2 regions of the Streptomyces sp. NPDC017991 genome follow, and region 1 is predicted to be linked to the other one. Evidence: riboswitches for the same ligand, from Rfam matches in the RefSeq annotation. Region 1 holds a riboswitch; the other holds the start of a gene.
What was found. Region 1 has a riboswitch for cyclic di-AMP ahead of ACH4DZ_RS33005 (transglycosylase SLT domain-containing protein). Riboswitches for the same ligand answer to the same signal wherever they lie in the genome.
Positions count from the first base shown of each region.

Region 2: it holds a riboswitch for cyclic di-AMP, as region 1 does, so the genes downstream of both, ACH4DZ_RS12740 (M23 family metallopeptidase) here and ACH4DZ_RS33005 (transglycosylase SLT domain-containing protein) in region 1, are expected to answer to the same signal.

Region 1 is NZ_JBIRGP010000013.1:166,438-174,178, reverse strand. It holds gene ACH4DZ_RS33020 (polyprenyl synthetase family protein) at 1-739, opposite strand, end outside; gene ACH4DZ_RS33015 (peptide MFS transporter) at 1,084-2,607, shown strand; gene ACH4DZ_RS33010 (CocE/NonD family hydrolase) at 2,618-4,666, shown strand; cyclic di-AMP (ydaO/yuaA leader) riboswitch at 4,998-5,162, shown strand; gene ACH4DZ_RS33005 (transglycosylase SLT domain-containing protein) at 5,166-5,888, shown strand; gene ACH4DZ_RS33000 (HAD family hydrolase) at 5,882-6,787, opposite strand; gene fahA (fumarylacetoacetase) at 7,187-7,741, shown strand, end outside.
Region 2 is NZ_JBIRGP010000004.1:19,363-27,103, forward strand. It holds gene trmB (tRNA (guanosine(46)-N7)-methyltransferase TrmB) at 1-195, shown strand, start outside; gene ACH4DZ_RS12730 (PrsW family intramembrane metalloprotease) at 252-1,562, shown strand; gene ACH4DZ_RS12735 (aldo/keto reductase) at 1,788-2,732, opposite strand; gene ACH4DZ_RS12740 (M23 family metallopeptidase) at 2,796-3,848, opposite strand; cyclic di-AMP (ydaO/yuaA leader) riboswitch at 3,860-4,017, opposite strand; gene ACH4DZ_RS12745 (PP2C family protein-serine/threonine phosphatase) at 4,344-5,477, opposite strand; tRNA gene ACH4DZ_RS12750 (tRNA-Met) at 5,654-5,727, opposite strand; gene ACH4DZ_RS12755 (dihydrofolate reductase family protein) at 5,780-6,925, opposite strand; gene ACH4DZ_RS12760 (MarR family winged helix-turn-helix transcriptional regulator) at 7,037-7,552, shown strand; gene ribA (GTP cyclohydrolase II) at 7,659-7,741, shown strand, end outside.

The DNA.
Region 1 (7,741 bases):
TCGTCGGAATGCCCTCGCGCAGATCCGTGCCCGGCGTCTTGCCGGACTCGCGCGAGTCGCTCGCGATGTCCAGCACGTCGTCGGCGAGCTGGAAGGCGACGCCGAGCCGCTCCCCGTACTGCGTCAGCACGTCGACGACCGTCTCGTCGGCGCCCGACATCATCGCGCCGAACCGGCCGGCCACGGCGATCAGGGAGCCGGTCTTGCCGCCGAGCACATCCATGTAGTGGTCGACCGGGTCGCGTCCGTCGCGCGGTCCCGCCGTCTCCAGGATCTGGCCGGTGACCAGCCGCTCGAACGCCTCCGCCTGGACCCGTACGGCCTCGGGGCCCAGGTCGGCCAGGATGTGCGAGGCGCGCGCGAAGAGGAAGTCGCCGGTGAGGACCGCGACCGAGTTGTCCCAGCGGCTGTTGGCGCTGGGCACGCCGCGGCGCACGTCCGCCTCGTCCATCACGTCGTCGTGGTACAGCGTGGCGAGGTGGGTCAGCTCGACGACGACCGCCGAGGGCACGATCCCCGGCGCGTACGGGTCACCGAACCGGGCGGCGAGCATCACGAGCAGCGGCCGGAACCGCTTGCCGCCCGCGCGCACGAGGTGCTGCGCGGCTTCCGTGATGAACGGGACCTCGCTCTTGGTCGCTTCGAGCAGTCCCTCCTCGACAGCCGCCAATCCGGCCTGGACATCGGCTTCGAGAGCCTGGTCCCGCACGCTCAGCCCGAACGGCCCGACGACGGTCACGAGGGTCTCCTGTCTGCTGACGCTCTCAACGGCGGTCTCTGGATGCTCTGGGTGTGCTCTGTGCTGTGGGTGTTTGTCGATGTGTCGCTGCTGGCACTCAAGTCAGCGTATCCGGTCGTCTTTCGATCACGATGAGCGCCCGCCCGTCCCCCGCCACCACCCTGCCGGACACCTCCGGCTGATCCCTTTTGCACCTTCGACCAGGCCGGGCGGTATCGAACCACGGAAGGTATGTTCGTGATCTGCCGATATGACCGATAACTGACCGATACCTCCTGGAACTGACACCTCCTGAAACAGGACGGCTTCCCAGGAACAGGAAGTGGTGCGGGAAGTGGTGGATCTTGTCCCACAGTGCGATCGACACCGGTTCCGCACCCGGCCCGGAGCCCGGGGACGAACCCCCTGACCCCGCCGACGACCACGCCTTCTTCGGCCAGCCCAGAGGCCTGCTCACCCTCTCCGGCCTTGAGGTCTGGGAGCGCTTCTCGTTCCTGGGGATGCAGGCGATCCTCGTCCTGTACTTCGCGGACACGGTCGCCCACGGAGGCATGGGCATGTCCGCCGGAACGGCCGCCTCCGTGTCGGCCGCGTACGGGACGCTGGTCTATCTGGTCTCGGTGGCCGGCGGCTGGCTCGCCGACCGGGTCCTCGGCTCGTACCGGGCGGTCCTGTGGGGCGGGATCCTGATCGCCTGCGGCCACTACGCGATGGCGGTGCCCACCGCGGCGGCCACCTGGGCCGGCCTCGGTCTGATCAGCGCGGGCACGGGCCTGCTGAAGCCCAACGTCGCCACCATGGTCGGCAAGCTCTACGGCACCGACGACGACCGCCGTGACGCGGGATTCGCGCTCTACTACATGGCCATCAACACGGGCGCCTTCGCGGGCCCGCTGATCACCGGCTGGCTGGGCGACCACCGGGGCTGGCACTGGGGCTTCTCGGCGGCGGCCGTCGGCATGACCCTCGGGCTGATCCAGTACGTGGCGGGCCGCCGTCACCTGGCCGGGCGCGGACGGGCGGCCGAGTTCGCGCTGCCGCCCCGCGCGATGCGCCGCGCGGTCCGGCTGATCGTCCTGGGGCTCCTGGTGGCGGCGGTTCTCGCCGTCCTGTCGGCCCTCTCCGGAGTGCTGACCATGGACCGCTTCGTGGACCTGCTGACGCTGATCTCGGTGATCGCGCCGGTGGTGTACTTCGCGGTGATGTTCAGGAGCCCGCGGGTGACCCCCGAGGAACGGGGCCGGCTGCGCCCGTACATCGTCCTGTTCCTGGCCTCCACGGTCTTCAACTTCATCCTCTTCCAGGCGTACTCGACGATGATCCTGCTGGCCGCCTCGAACGCCGGGACGACGATCCTCGGCTTCGACTTCCCCGCCGGCTGGTACGCGTCCGCCCTGGGCGCCTTCGAGGTCGCGCTGGCCCCCGTGGTGGCCGCGCTCTGGGTGCGGATGGGGCACCGCCAGCCGCACGCCTCCAACAAGATCGCGTTCGGTGTGGTGCTCGGAGGGCTGTCGTTCCTGCTGATGGTCCTGCCGACCTCCGGCCACGACGGCGACGACTACCTGATGTCCGTCTGGTGGATCGTCGGCTCGTACTTCCTGCTGGGGCTCGGCGACATCCTCCTGGAGACCTCCGGCATGTCGGCCACCACGAAGCTCGCCCCGAAGGCCTTCGCCGGCCAGACGATGTCCCTCTGGTTCCTCTCGCTGGCCCTCGCCAACGGCATCCAGGCCCAGACCGTGAAGCTCTACGACGACGTCTCCAAGCCCGCGTACTTCGGCGTCAACGGCGCGATCGCCGTGGCCGCCGGTCTGCTCGTGATCGCCGCGGCGCCCTGGCTGCGCCGCACGATGCACCCCGTCCACTGAGGTGACACCCATGCGCATCCGTACGTCCTTCCCCTACGAGACGTTTCACGAGGACATCCGCGTTCCCCTCGCGGACGGAACCAAGCTCTACGCGCGCGTGTGGCGTCCGCTCACCGAAGAACCCGTACCGGCCCTGCTCGAATACCTCCCCTACCGGCTGACCGACTGGACCGCCCCGCGCGACCGGCAGCGCCACCCCTGGTACGCGGGCCACGGCTACGCCTCCGTGCGCGTGGACGTCCGCGGGCACGGCAACTCCGAGGGCCTGCCGGGCGACGAATACTCCGCGACGGAGCTGGCCGACGGGGTCGAGGTCGTCGACTGGCTCGCCGACCGGCCCTGGTGCTCCGGCAAGGTCGGCATGTTCGGCATCTCCTGGGGCGGCTTCAACTCCCTCCAGATCGCGGCCCTCGCGCCCGAGCCGCTCAAGGCGGTCGTCACGGTCTGCTCGTCGGACGACCGCTACGACAACGACGTGCACTACATGGGTGGTTCCGTACTCGCCGTCGACATGCACGCGTGGGCGGCGACCATGCTCGCGTTCGTCGCGCGCCCGCCCGATCCGGCGTACGTGGGCGAGTCCTGGCGCGACCTGTGGGTGGAACGACTGGAGTCGGTCGATCCGTTCCTGCACACCTGGCTCGCCCACCAGACGAGGGACGAGCAGTGGCGCCGCGGCAGCGTCCGCGAGGACTACTCGGCGATCCGGGCGGCCGTGCTCGCGGTCGGCGGCTGGCACGACCCGTACCGGGACACCGTGCTGCGCCTCGTGGAACACCTCCCGCCGGACCGTGTACGGGGCCTGATCGGACCCTGGTCGCACCAGTACCCCGACCGGGGGCTGCCGCCGGGACCGGCGATCGGCTTCCTCCAGGAGACGCTGCGCTGGTGGGACCACTGGCTGAAGGACACCGAAACCGGCACCGGCACCGGCAGTGACACTGACAGCGGCACCCACTCCGGCTCCGGCTCCGGGGTGATGTCCGAGCCGCTCCTGCGCTCGTACGTCAGCGACTCGCACCCTCCCGCGACGGTGTACCCGGTGCTGCCCGGCCGCTGGGTCGGCGACCCCGCCTGGCCCTCCCCCCTGGTCGCCCACGTCCCGTACGCGCTCCAGGGCGCCCCCGTGGTGGTGCGCTCCCCCCAGCACACGGGGCTGGACGCCGGCCGCTTCTTCCCCTTCGGCAACGAGGCCGACCTGCCGCCGGACCAGCGGGAGGAGGACGCGCGGTCGGTGTGCTTCGAGTTCGAGGTTCCGGAGGAGACCTGGGTACTGGGCCGTCCGCGCGTGCGTCTGAGGCTCACCTCGGCGGTGACGCGTGGACAAGTAGTGGCCCGTCTGTGCGACGTGGCCCCCGACGGCTCCTCGACCCTGGTCACCCGAGGCGTCCTGAACCTGACAGCCCGTCATGGCCGTGACCAGGTGGTTCCCTGGGAACCGGGCTCTACGGAGGATGTGCTTTTCGAGCTGAACGGCATCGGCCACGCCTTCCCTCCGGGCCATCGCATCCGGCTCGCCGTGTCCTCCGCGTACTGGCCGTGGATCTGGCCCCAGCCGGGCTCGGAGGCGGGCTTCACCCTCACTCCGTCCGGGAGCGCGCTGGAACTCCCGGTCCGCGCCCAGGAGTCGGACCCCTCCGTCGTCTTCGAGGAACCGGAGCAGTCGGCTCCGCTGGGCGTGAACTCCCCCGCCACACTGGACGAACCGCGTCCCGAACGCCTCGTGGTCCGCGATGTCGCCAAGGGCGAATGGCGCCTGGAAGTGGATCCGCGGTACGGCGGCACCCGCGTCTACCCGGACGGTCTCGAATTCACCGAGGACGCGCTGGAGACGTACACCATCAATGAGTCCGACCCGTTGTCCGCGCGTACCCGGTCCGACTGGTCCGTCCGGCTGCACCGGCCGGAAATGCCGTGGGACGCGAGCGTCGAGACGCACTCCGAAATCACCTGCGACGAGGCGGACTTCATCACCTCGAACGAAGTGATCTGCAAGGACGGCGACGAAGTGGTGTTCCACCGCACCTGGGAGAAACGGATTCCGCGCACGGCGGGATGAGCCGGGACGAGTTCACATGCCCCTGGAACCACCCACGGTGTCCGGCACTTCCGGCGACCGCAGAACATTGCGTATCACCTTTTTTATGGACATTGCTCATCGGCGGCAGTGAATTGGGTCACGCCCGCGTGAAGTGATCGTTTCGCCGGCTCCGTCGATTTCCCTTTGCGTAAAGCAAGTTGAACTTCACCTTCCGTTTCGATCAAGAGATATTCGCCCGACAAGGCAGTTCATAGCCGTCGCTGTGCGAATTCGGGGCTTGTTCGCGGCATGTGCTCTCGCATACGTTCACGTCACTCCGGACGGATCGCCTAATCCTGCCGCCGCCCGGAAAACCCAGTCACCCATTCACTCGCGTACGGCAGGAGCGGGGGACCCAGGTAAGCCGCCGGTCCGTATATCGGAACGGCTAGGGGTCAAGTCGCGCACACCACGCGGCCGGGCATCTCCCGCCCGAACCCGACAGCTCACCTCGCAGGCGCCGGAGAGGAAATTCGCCATGCCCGCACGAGGCAAGCACCGCCGCCCCAGAAACAGCACCCTCACCCGTGGCATCGTCGCCGCCGGGACGGGCGGAGCCGCACTCGCGCTCCCCCTCGTGGGGGCCACCGGCGCCCAGGCCGCCCCGAACGCGGTCCCGCAGGTCTCGCTGGTCACCTACAAGGTGGCCGAGGGCGACACCCTGTCCAAGATCGCCAAAGCGCACACCACGGGCGACTGGAAGAAGCTGTACAAGGCCAACCGCGCGGTCATCGGCGACGACCCGGCGATCATCCGGCCGGGCCTCCAGCTCACCGTGGGCACGAAGAACGGCCGGACCTCGGCGAAGACCGCCACGACGGCCACGGCGTCCAAGGCGTCCACGGCGTCCGCCGTCACCCCGGCCTCGGCGAAGACCTACACGGACGACCTCGACGGCTGGATCAGGCAGTCGCTGGACGTCATGGCCCAGCAGGGCATCCCGGGCACCTACGACGGCATCTACCGCAACATCATCCGCGAGTCGTCGGGCAACCCGCAGGCCATGAACAACTGGGACTCCAACGCGGTCGCCGGTACGCCGTCGAAGGGGCTTCTGCAGGTCATCGACCCGACCTTCTCGGCGTACCACGTGACCGGTACCTCGCTGGACCCGTTCGACCCGGTCGCCAACATCACGGCGGCGTGCAACTACGCCGCCGCGCGCTACGGCTCGATCGACAACGTCTTCGGCGCCTACTGACCGACCCGTCGGCCGACCCGGGGACCCGTCCCCGGGTCGGTCCGGTCGGTCCGGTCGGTCCGGTCGGTCCGGTCCGCGCGGTCGGTCCGGCGGGTGGAGAACATGCGCTCCAGGACCACCGCGATGCCGTCGTCCTCGTTCGAGAGGGTGATCTCGTCGGCGACGGACTTGAGTTCGGGATGCGCGTTGGCCATCGCGACCCCGCGCCCGGCCCAGTCGAACATCGGGATGTCGTTCGGCATGTCCCCGAAGGCGACGGTCTGCGCCGACGTCAGGCCCAGCCGGTCGGCGGCGAGCGCGAGGCCGGTGGCCTTCGTGATGCCGCATGGCTGGAGTTCGACGGTACCGGGCCCTGACATCGTGACGGTGGCCAGAGAACCGACCGCTCCCCGCGCGGCGGACGCCAACTCGTCGTCGGAGAGCAGCGGATGCCGCAGCAGCACCTTGCTGATGGGCTGGGTCCAGAGGTCGTCGCGCCGCAGCACCCGTACCGCCGGCAGCGTCGGGTGGGGCATCTCGTAACCCGGCTCGATGAGCGTGAGTCCGTCGACCCCGTCCTGGTCGACGGCCGCGTACACCTCGCCGACCTCCGCCTCGATCTTGCCGAGAGCCACTTCGGCCAGCTCACGTTCGAGCGTGACGGACCACACCATGCGGTCCGCGCCGGAGTCGTACAACTGCGCGCCCTGTCCGCACACCGCGAGCCCCCGGCTGCCGAGTTCGTCCAGCAGCGGCCGTACGCGCGGGGCGGGGCGGCCCGTCACCACGAGGTGCCGGGCGCCTGCCCCGACCGCCATCGCCAGCGCCGCGCGCGACCGGTCCGAGAAGGTGTCGTCGCCGCGCAGCAGCGTCCCGTCCAGGTCAGTGGCGATGAGTGAATATGCAATCGGTGGGGCCATGATCAGAGAATACGGATCGAATCCCCCACCGACTCGACGGGAACCGGACGTCGTCCGGCACCTCGACCACCCCGCGCGTCGTCGCAGGCCCCAGCAGACCCCTGGAGTTCAGGCCGATCCCATGACATATCGGCCACTCCGCCGACCCGATGCACGCCCCTTCGCCGACCGCCCGCGTGCGCCCGCGCGCTCCCACCGTGTGCGCTCGCGCCCCGAGTCCAGCGCCGCCGTGCCGCCCAGCCGGCCGTTCCCGTCCGTGCCCCCTGAAGGAAGCCAAGCCGGAGGGAAACCCTCCGACCTCACCCCCAATCGGACATTGCGAACTCTTCAGACACTGCCCACGGGCGGCGCCTGCCCGTAACGTGTGCTCCACCCACACGGAAAGCGAGGCAGCACCCCATGCCCCCCTTCGATGTCCCCGAGGGCGATCCCTTCGGCCCGCACAATCTTCCGTACGGCGTCTTCTCCCTGAACAACTCTCCGGACGGCTCTTCGGGCAGCTCTTCGGGCGGCCCCGGTCACCGGAGTGTGGGCGTCCGGCTGGGCGACCATGTCCTGGACGCGGGGGCCGCAGCGGTGGAACTGGGCTCGCCGTACGCCGCCCTGCTCGCCCGCCCCACGCTCAACCCGCTGCTCGCGGCCGGCCGCACCGCGTGGTCGGACGTCCGGCGGGCGCTGACCGCCTGGGTGACGGTCCCCGCCCACCGCGAGACCGTCGCGCCCCTGATCCACCCGCTCTCCGAGGTGACCCTCCATCTCCCCTTCGAGGTGGCCGACTACGTCGACTTCTACGCCTCCGAGAACCACGCCCGTAACGTCGGCCAGATCTTCCGGCCCGACGCCGAGGACTCCCTCACCCCCAACTGGAAGCACCTGCCCATCGGTTACCACGGCCGGTCGGGCACGGTGGTGGTCTCCGGGACCGACGTCGTACGCCCCGCGGGCCAGCGCAAG
Region 2 (7,741 bases), on a different contig from region 1:
TACGCCGAAGTCATGCTGGACGTTCTCTCCGCCCACCCGGACTTCGAGAACACCCGGCCCGACGGCGGCTTCGCGCCCCGCCCGGACTTCCGCCCCCTGACCCGTTTCGAGGGCCAGGGCCTGGACAAGGGTCACGTGGTGAACGATCTCCTGTTCCGCCGCGTACCGCATGGTGCGGACAGCACGGGCACCTGAGCCCCCTGACGGGGCGCTCTCGCGGGCCACGCCCCAACCTCGTTAGGGTTTTTGTCATGGCCACCAGCCCCCCACCCCCGACACCCCCCGGCCTACCCGCCGGAGGCGCCCGTCGGCACGCGCGCTGGTGGCAGCGCACCTGGGTGCGCTACGCCGCGCTGACCACGCTGCTCGCCCTGTCCGGCCTGGTCATCCTGGCCCTGGTCCGCAAGCAGACCGGCACGGAGGGCTTCCTGGTGGGCCTCGGCCTCGCCATATTCCCCGTCCCCCTGCTCGTCGCCGCGTTCCGCTGGCTGGACAGGGTCGATCCGGGCCCCTGGAGAAACCTGCTCTTCTCCTTCGCGTGGGGCGCCTGCGCCGCCGCGCTGATAGCCATCGTCGCGAACAGTTTCGCGACGCAGTGGATAGCGACGGCCACGGCGGACCCGTCCCACGCGGACACCCTCGGCGCGACGGTGATAGCGCCGATCGTCGAGGAGTCCGCGAAGGCGGCGGCGGTCCTGCTCGTCTTCCTGTTCCGCAGACGGGACTTCACGGGGATAGTCGACGGCGTGGTGATAGCGGGCGTCACGGCGACCGGCTTCGCGTTCACCGAGAACATCCTCTACCTGGGCACGGCCTTCGGCACCGACCAGCTCACCGGCGACACGGGCATCTTCTCCGTCACCGCGGCGACCTTCTTCGTACGCGTGATCATGTCGCCCTTCGCGCATCCGCTGTTCACCGTGCTGACGGGCATCGGCTTCGGCATCGCGGCGCTCTCGGCGGACCGCCACCGGCTGCGGCGCGTGCTCCTGCCCCTCACCGGGCTGCTGCTCGCGATGGGCATGCACGCGATGTGGAACGGCTCGTCGGCCTTCGGCGAGTACGGCTTCTTCGCGGTCTACGCGGCCTTCATGGTCCCGTCCTTCGGGCTGCTCACCTGGCTCGCCGTCTGGACCCGCCAGCGCGAACTGGGCACGGTCCGCACGGAACTGCCCTCGTACGCCGTGGCCGGGTGGCTGGCCGCGCCCGAGCCGTTCGTCCTCGGCTCGATGAAGGCGCGGCGGCTGGCCCGGGAGTACGCCACGCATCATGGCGGGCGGGACGCGGGGCGGGCGGTGGCGGAGTACGAGGCGTACGCGACGTCGCTGGCGTTTCTGCGCCATCGGGGGCGGCGGGGGCGGGCGGGGGCGGACTTCGCCGTGCGTGAGCGGGAGTTGCTGCACGAGCTGTGGGTGCGGCGGGAGCCGGCTCGGCCGGCGCTGGCGTACGCGGCGCGGGAGACGGCGCCGGCTTCGGCGCCCGCGCCGTGGCCTGTGCCCGGGCCTGTGCCGGGGTACGGGTATCCGCCTCCGTACCCCGCGTACAACCCGTACCGGTCCTGACGCCGTAGTGCGCAGTTCCCCGCGCCCCCGAGGACAAGCCACCCGCCGTCACGCGTGATGCCGACATTTCACGACCGGCCGTCCGTGGCTGAGCGCGCAGTTCCCCGCGCCCCTAAAGACACAAGACACCCGCCGTGACCCCTGACGCCGAGACCTCAGCGTCGGCCGTCCGTGGTCGGCCGCGCAGTTCCCCGCGCCCCTGAAAACGGGCGGATGACGTGCGTCTTATTCGGACGCGTGCGTCAGTTTGGTGAGGTCCTGGTCCGTGAGGGTGAGGTCCGCTACCGACAGGAGCGCCGGGAGCTGGGACAGTGTGCGGGCGCTGGCCAGGGGGACGGCGACCGTGGGGCGGGAGGCCAGCCAGGCCAGGGCCACGGTCGCGATCTCGGCGCCCCGTTCCTGGGCGACCTCGTCGAGCGCGGTCAGTACTCGCTGCCCCCGCTCCGACGCGAGGTGCTTGCCCGCCGCGCCGGCACGCGGGCTGTCGACCTCCGCGCCCGCCCGGTACTTGCCGGTGAGGAAGCCCGAGGCGAGCCCGTAATAGGGGACGGCGGCCAGTCCGCCCCGCGAGGCGACATCCCGCAGCGGGCCCTCGTACGTGTCGCGGGAGACGAGGCTGTACTGGGCCTGCAGCGCCACGTACCGCACGAGCCCCTCGCGGTCGGAGGCGTCCAGGGACTCCTGGAGCCGCTCGGGAGAGATGTTGGACGCGGCGATCGCCCGCACCTTGCCGGAGCGTACGAGCTCGTCCAGGACCCCGAGGAACTCCTCGACCGGCACGGAGGGGTCGTCGTAGTGGGTGTAGTACAGGTCGATGTGGTCCGTCTTCAGACGGCGCAGCGACGCCTCGGCCGCGGCCCGCACGTTCGCCGGGGACAGGCCCTTGTACGAGGGATGCGCGCCGACCTTCGTAGCGATGAGCACGTCGGCGCGGTTGCCGCGCGCGGTCAGCCACTCGCCGATGACGGTCTCGGACTCACCGCCCCCGTTGCCCGGCGCCCAGGCCGAGTACGCGTCGGCGGTGTCCACGAAGTTCCCGCCGGCGGCCGTGTACGCGTCGAGCACGGCGAAGGAGTCGTCCCGGTCGGCGGTCCAGCCGAAGACGTTGCCGCCCAGGGCGAGCGGAAACACCTCAAGGTCGGACGAACCCAGCTTGCGAAGAGAAGTCATGCCGAAAACAACGGCCGGACCGGACGGCCGTATTCCTTGCGTCGCAGGACCGCGGGGACCGGCTTACGGGTTGAGGCCCTTGCCGCGCAGCCAGGCCATCGGGTCGATGCCCGTGCCGCCGGCGGTGTGGACCTCCAGGTGGAGGTGCGCGCCGGTCACGTTGCCGGTGGCACCGACGCGGCCGATGACGTCGCCGGTACTGACCTTCTGCCCGACACTGACGCCGATCGACGACTGGTGGGCGAACCACAGCTCCGTACCGTCGTCGAGCGTGAGGACCGTGCGGTAGCCGTACGAGCCGCTCCAGCCCGCCTCCGTGATCGTGCCGCTGTGAATGGCCTTGATCGGGGTACCCGTGGGAGCGGCGAAGTCCAGACCCGTGTGCTGACCGGAGGACCACAGCGAGCCGGACTGCCCGAAGGTGGAGGTGATCGTGTACGAGGAGGTGGGCAGTGTGAACTGCTTGGCGAGCGCGACGAGGCGCGCGGCCTCGACCTTCGCCTTGGCCTCCTCCTCCTTCTTCTCCTTCGCGGCGGCGGCCTTGGCCTTCGCCGCGTCCTGCTCCTTGGCCGCGAGCGTGGCGGCCTTCTTCGCGGCGGCGGCCTCGGCGGCCGCCTGGGCCTCGCGGTCGACCTGGTCCTGCTGGAGCTCGGCCTGGAGCATGATGCGCGAGCGCAGGGCCTCACCGGCGTCGGCGTTGCCCTCCTCGGCGTCGGCCTCGGTGAGTCCTGCGGCGGTGAGCGCCGTGCTGGAACCCTCGGGGGCCTCTTCGTCGTCGGAGATCAGCGAGCCGACGTTCGGCAGGTCGGGGATCGAGATCGACACCGGCGGCTTGCCGGTCTGCGCGGAGGCCATGCCGCCCGCGCCGACGGCGGCTATGACACCGACGCCCAGAACGGTGGAGCTGCGGGCGAGTCCCCCGCCACGCTGCTTGGAGACGCGGTGCTTGCCACGGACGGGAACGACGGTGTCCGCGCTGGGATTCCAGGGCTCCCAGGTCTCGTCGTCCTTGCGGGCGCCGAAGGCGAAGGTGTCGGGCTTCTTCTCGCCCGAGGTCTCTCCCGTCACCTCGTCCGGCATGAACGACGGTGTGGGGGCAGGCCTGTTGAACGCCACGTGGGCGCGCTCCTTTCCTTCCTTCTCGCCTACCGGGTTAGCTGACGGGTTCGGAGCAGGAAGGTCTCCTACGCGCGTCAACCGCGGTGTTCACCACCACGAAAGACACGCGATTCACCCCATGTAGGTGGTTCCCCGGTTCCCTTGCGGGATTCGGCGCGTGCGCACGGAGCCGTCTCTTGTGACGGCTGGGACACCGCGCTGCGTTATCGAACGTTAATAGACGCAGGCACCGGATTCCAAGCTGTTCCTGATGATCGTTACGGCTCCCGGCCTGGACTTAAACACTGCGAGCGGGGTAAATCGGGCGAGTTGATCGTCATTCACAGGTACCGCTTTTGTTGATGGTGCGTCAGTTGTTATGCGCAGGGGCGTCGTTCGACTACTGCAGGTGATATAGGTCCGGAGAGGCGCCCGGACACCCCCACAGCCATCACGGTCAACACGGCCGTCACGGCCATCAGGACCGCTACAGCCGCACAACCCTCACCGCCCTCACGGCCGCCGGACGGCGAGCAGCGCCATGTCGTCCGTACCGCCGCCCCCGGTGTACCGGGCCACGTCGTCCACCAGCTCGGCGAGCAGCGCGTCGGGCCCGGCGAACCGCCGTCCGGACAGCCGTGCCACCGGGTCGAAGAACACGCCCCGCTCGTCCCGGGCCTCGGACAGCCCGTCCGTGTGGAAGAGCAGCATGGCCCCGCACGGCAGCTCCTCCTCCTGCGCCCGGTCGGGCCAGGCGCCCAGGTCGCCCATGCCGAGCGGCAGCGCGGGTTCCGCCGCGGCGAGCGTGTGTACGGTTCCGTCGCCGCGCAGCAGAAGCGGTCCGGGATGGCCGCGGTTGACGAGTCGTACGCGCTGGGCGCCGTGCGGGATCTCGGCGAGCACGGCGGTGATGAAGCCCTCGAAGACCTCGACGCTGTCGCGCCGCACGCCCTCGCGCATCAGCGACCGCTCCAGCCGCTGGGCGACCGCCTCCAGGGTGCTCTCCTGCTCGGCGGCCTCCCGGAAAGCACCGATGACGACGGCCACGGCGGCGACCGCGCCCATGCCTTTTCCCCGCACGTCGCCCACGACGAGCCGTACGCCGTACGGGGTGTCCTGCACGGCGTAGAGGTCGCCGCCGATGAGCGCGTCGGTCTGCGCCGCCACGTACCGGACCGCGAGGTCGAGGCCCCCGGTCCGCGCGGCCGGTTCGGGCAGGACGGCCCGCTGGGCGGCCTCGGCGATCTGGTGGGCGGAGGCCAGGCGGGCGTTGCCCAGGCTCACGAGCCGGTTGATGACGACGGCGAGGCAGGCCACGACGGCCACGGTGGCGATCTCGGTGATCCCGCTCTCGTCGACGGCGAACCGCAGGGTGACGAGGACCATGGCCGCCGTCCCCGCGACGCCCGTCCACACGGTGGCGCCGAGCGACAGCAGAGGCGCGGCGACGAGCGAGGCGGCCGAGAGGAAGGGGGCGGCGGTGAAGTACTGCGGGGTGAGGAGGTCGTACAGGACACCCGCGACGATCAGCAGGGCCGGCAGTACGCGGATGACCGCGCGGGTACGGGGGTACAGGCCGGTCCGCTTGTCCGGCGGCCGGCCGAGGGAGCCCGGCGCCCGCTGCTCGACCGCTCGACGCCCGTCCACATGTCTCCTGCCCTCGACCACTCGCTCCGTCCAGAGTTCCGGGACCGGCGGGGAGGGGCGAGCGGACGGGGGCCGGGCGGGTGAGCACGAGGACCTGTTGTGCCCTCACGAGGACCTGTTGCGCCCCGGAAACACCCGAGGCCGGAATCCATTGGATTCCGGCCTCGGGCCTTCAGTAGCGGGGACAGGATTTGAACCTGCGACCTCTGGGTTATGAGCCCAGCGAGCTACCGAGCTGCTCCACCCCGCGTCGTTGAGACCACTGTACGCCATTCGCGGGACCTGACGCACACGGGTAGATGTCAGCCTCGGTTCAGGTGCCGGTTGGGCTCCTTCGCCGCGCTCTCGTACTCCGGGAGTACGAGGACATCGGCGCCCGCCGCGGCGAGCAGACCGTTCCCGTCCGCGGCGGCGACGAACGTGTCGGGCTCGCGCCACGCGGTGACGACCCGGCGCACGCCCGCGTCGAGGATCAGCCGGGCACAGGGCGCGGGCCGCGAGGCGCGGCGGGCGCAGGGCTCCAGGCTGCTGTAGACCGTGGCAGCCGGGAGGCGGGGGTCGCCCGGCTCGATCTTGGCGAGCGCGGCCTCCTCGGCGTGCGAGACGGGGTCGGACTCGCGGGAGTACCCGCGGGCCAGCTCCGTGCCGTCGGCCGCGACGACAACGGCGCCGACACTGAAGGCGGTCTCCGAGGGCGGACAGTCGGCGGCCAGTTCGCAGGCCAGCCGCAGCCACCGGTGGTCGGCGGCGAAGGGTACGGGCCCGGTGCCGGGCGCGGTGGGCACGTACCGCATGAGCACCACGTCTCCGACGGGCCTGGTCTCGACCAGCCGCAGCCGGTTGCGGGGTCCGCCGGGGTATTCGCCGTCCCCGAACAGCTTCGGTGCGTGCGGCTGCCCCACCACGAGAGGCGCGAGGGCGAGTTGCAGTTCGTCGGCGAGGCCCTGCTGGAGGAGCTGGGTGTGGACCCGGCCGCCGCCCTCGACCATGAGCCGGCGTACGCCGCGGACGTCGTGGAGGTGGGTGAGCACGGCCCGCCAGTCCAGGTGGGGCCCCACGGAGACGACGTCGACGCCCAGGCCGCGCAGGGCCTGCTCGGCAGTCACGGCACCCTCGTCCGTCGTGTAGACGACCTTCTCGCCGCCGGTGGACCAGAAGTTGGCAGTGGGGTCCAGGTCGCCGGTCCCGCTGACGGTGACCTTCAGCGGGTACGCGGGCCGGCCCGCGGCGACACGGGCGGCGCGCCGTTCGGCGGAGTTGACGAGGAGCCGGGGGTTGTCGGCGCGCAGGGTGCCCGCGCCGACCAGGATGGCGTCGGAGTCGGCCCGCACCTCGTCGACCCGGTCGAAGTCGGCGGGGCCGGAGAGCAGCAGCCGTTCGGGGCCGGTGTCGTCCAGGCGGCCGTCGAGGGAGACGGCGGCGGACAACAGGACGTAGGGGTGGGGCATGGACGCGCTCTCTTTCGCGGGGCGGGGCCTGAGCCCGCGCTTCGGCTTCACCCTGGGGGCTTGCCTTCGGCTCGGCTTGGTTCAAGTTTGAAGCAAACTTACACTGGCGGCATGACGACCCGCTGGCTCACCCCCGAGGAGCAGCGCGCCTGGCGCGCATACATCGCCGCCTCCCTCCTCCTGGAGGACACGATCGACCGGCAGCTCCAGCAGGAGGCCGGCATGCCGCATGTCTACTACTCCATCCTGGCCAACCTCGCCGAGGCGCCGGACCGCCGCCTGCGCATGACCGATCTCGCCGAGCGGACGAAGATCACCCGCAGCCGGCTGACGTACGCGGTGACCCGCCTGGAGAAGGACGGGGCGGTACGCCGTGAGGGCTGCCCCAGCGACAGGCGCGGCAGTACCGCGGTCCTGACCGCCGAGGGGACGACGTTGCTGGAGCGTACGGCTCCCGGCCATGTGGCGACGGTCCGCGCGGCTCTCTTCGACCGCCTCACTCCGGAGCAGGTGGGGCAGTTGGAGGAGATCTGCGCGAGTGTCGCGCGGGGCCTGGAGGGCGACGATCCCCAGGCGGCCCCGGACGACGTCCCGTGGCGCCGCCGCTCGCCGGGCCCGTGCGCATAGCCCGCAAGAGGCCCATTGCTTTAACTTTAAAGCATGGGCTAGTGTCTCGATTCGAGGATCTGCTTCAAATCTGAAGCAGATGAGAGACGTGGACCGGAGTACCCGCATGCCCGACTACCCTGCCGCCACCCAGCGCTCGCGCGTCCGGGTGCCCCTGCGCTTCCACGACGGCTACAGCGTCGACACCGA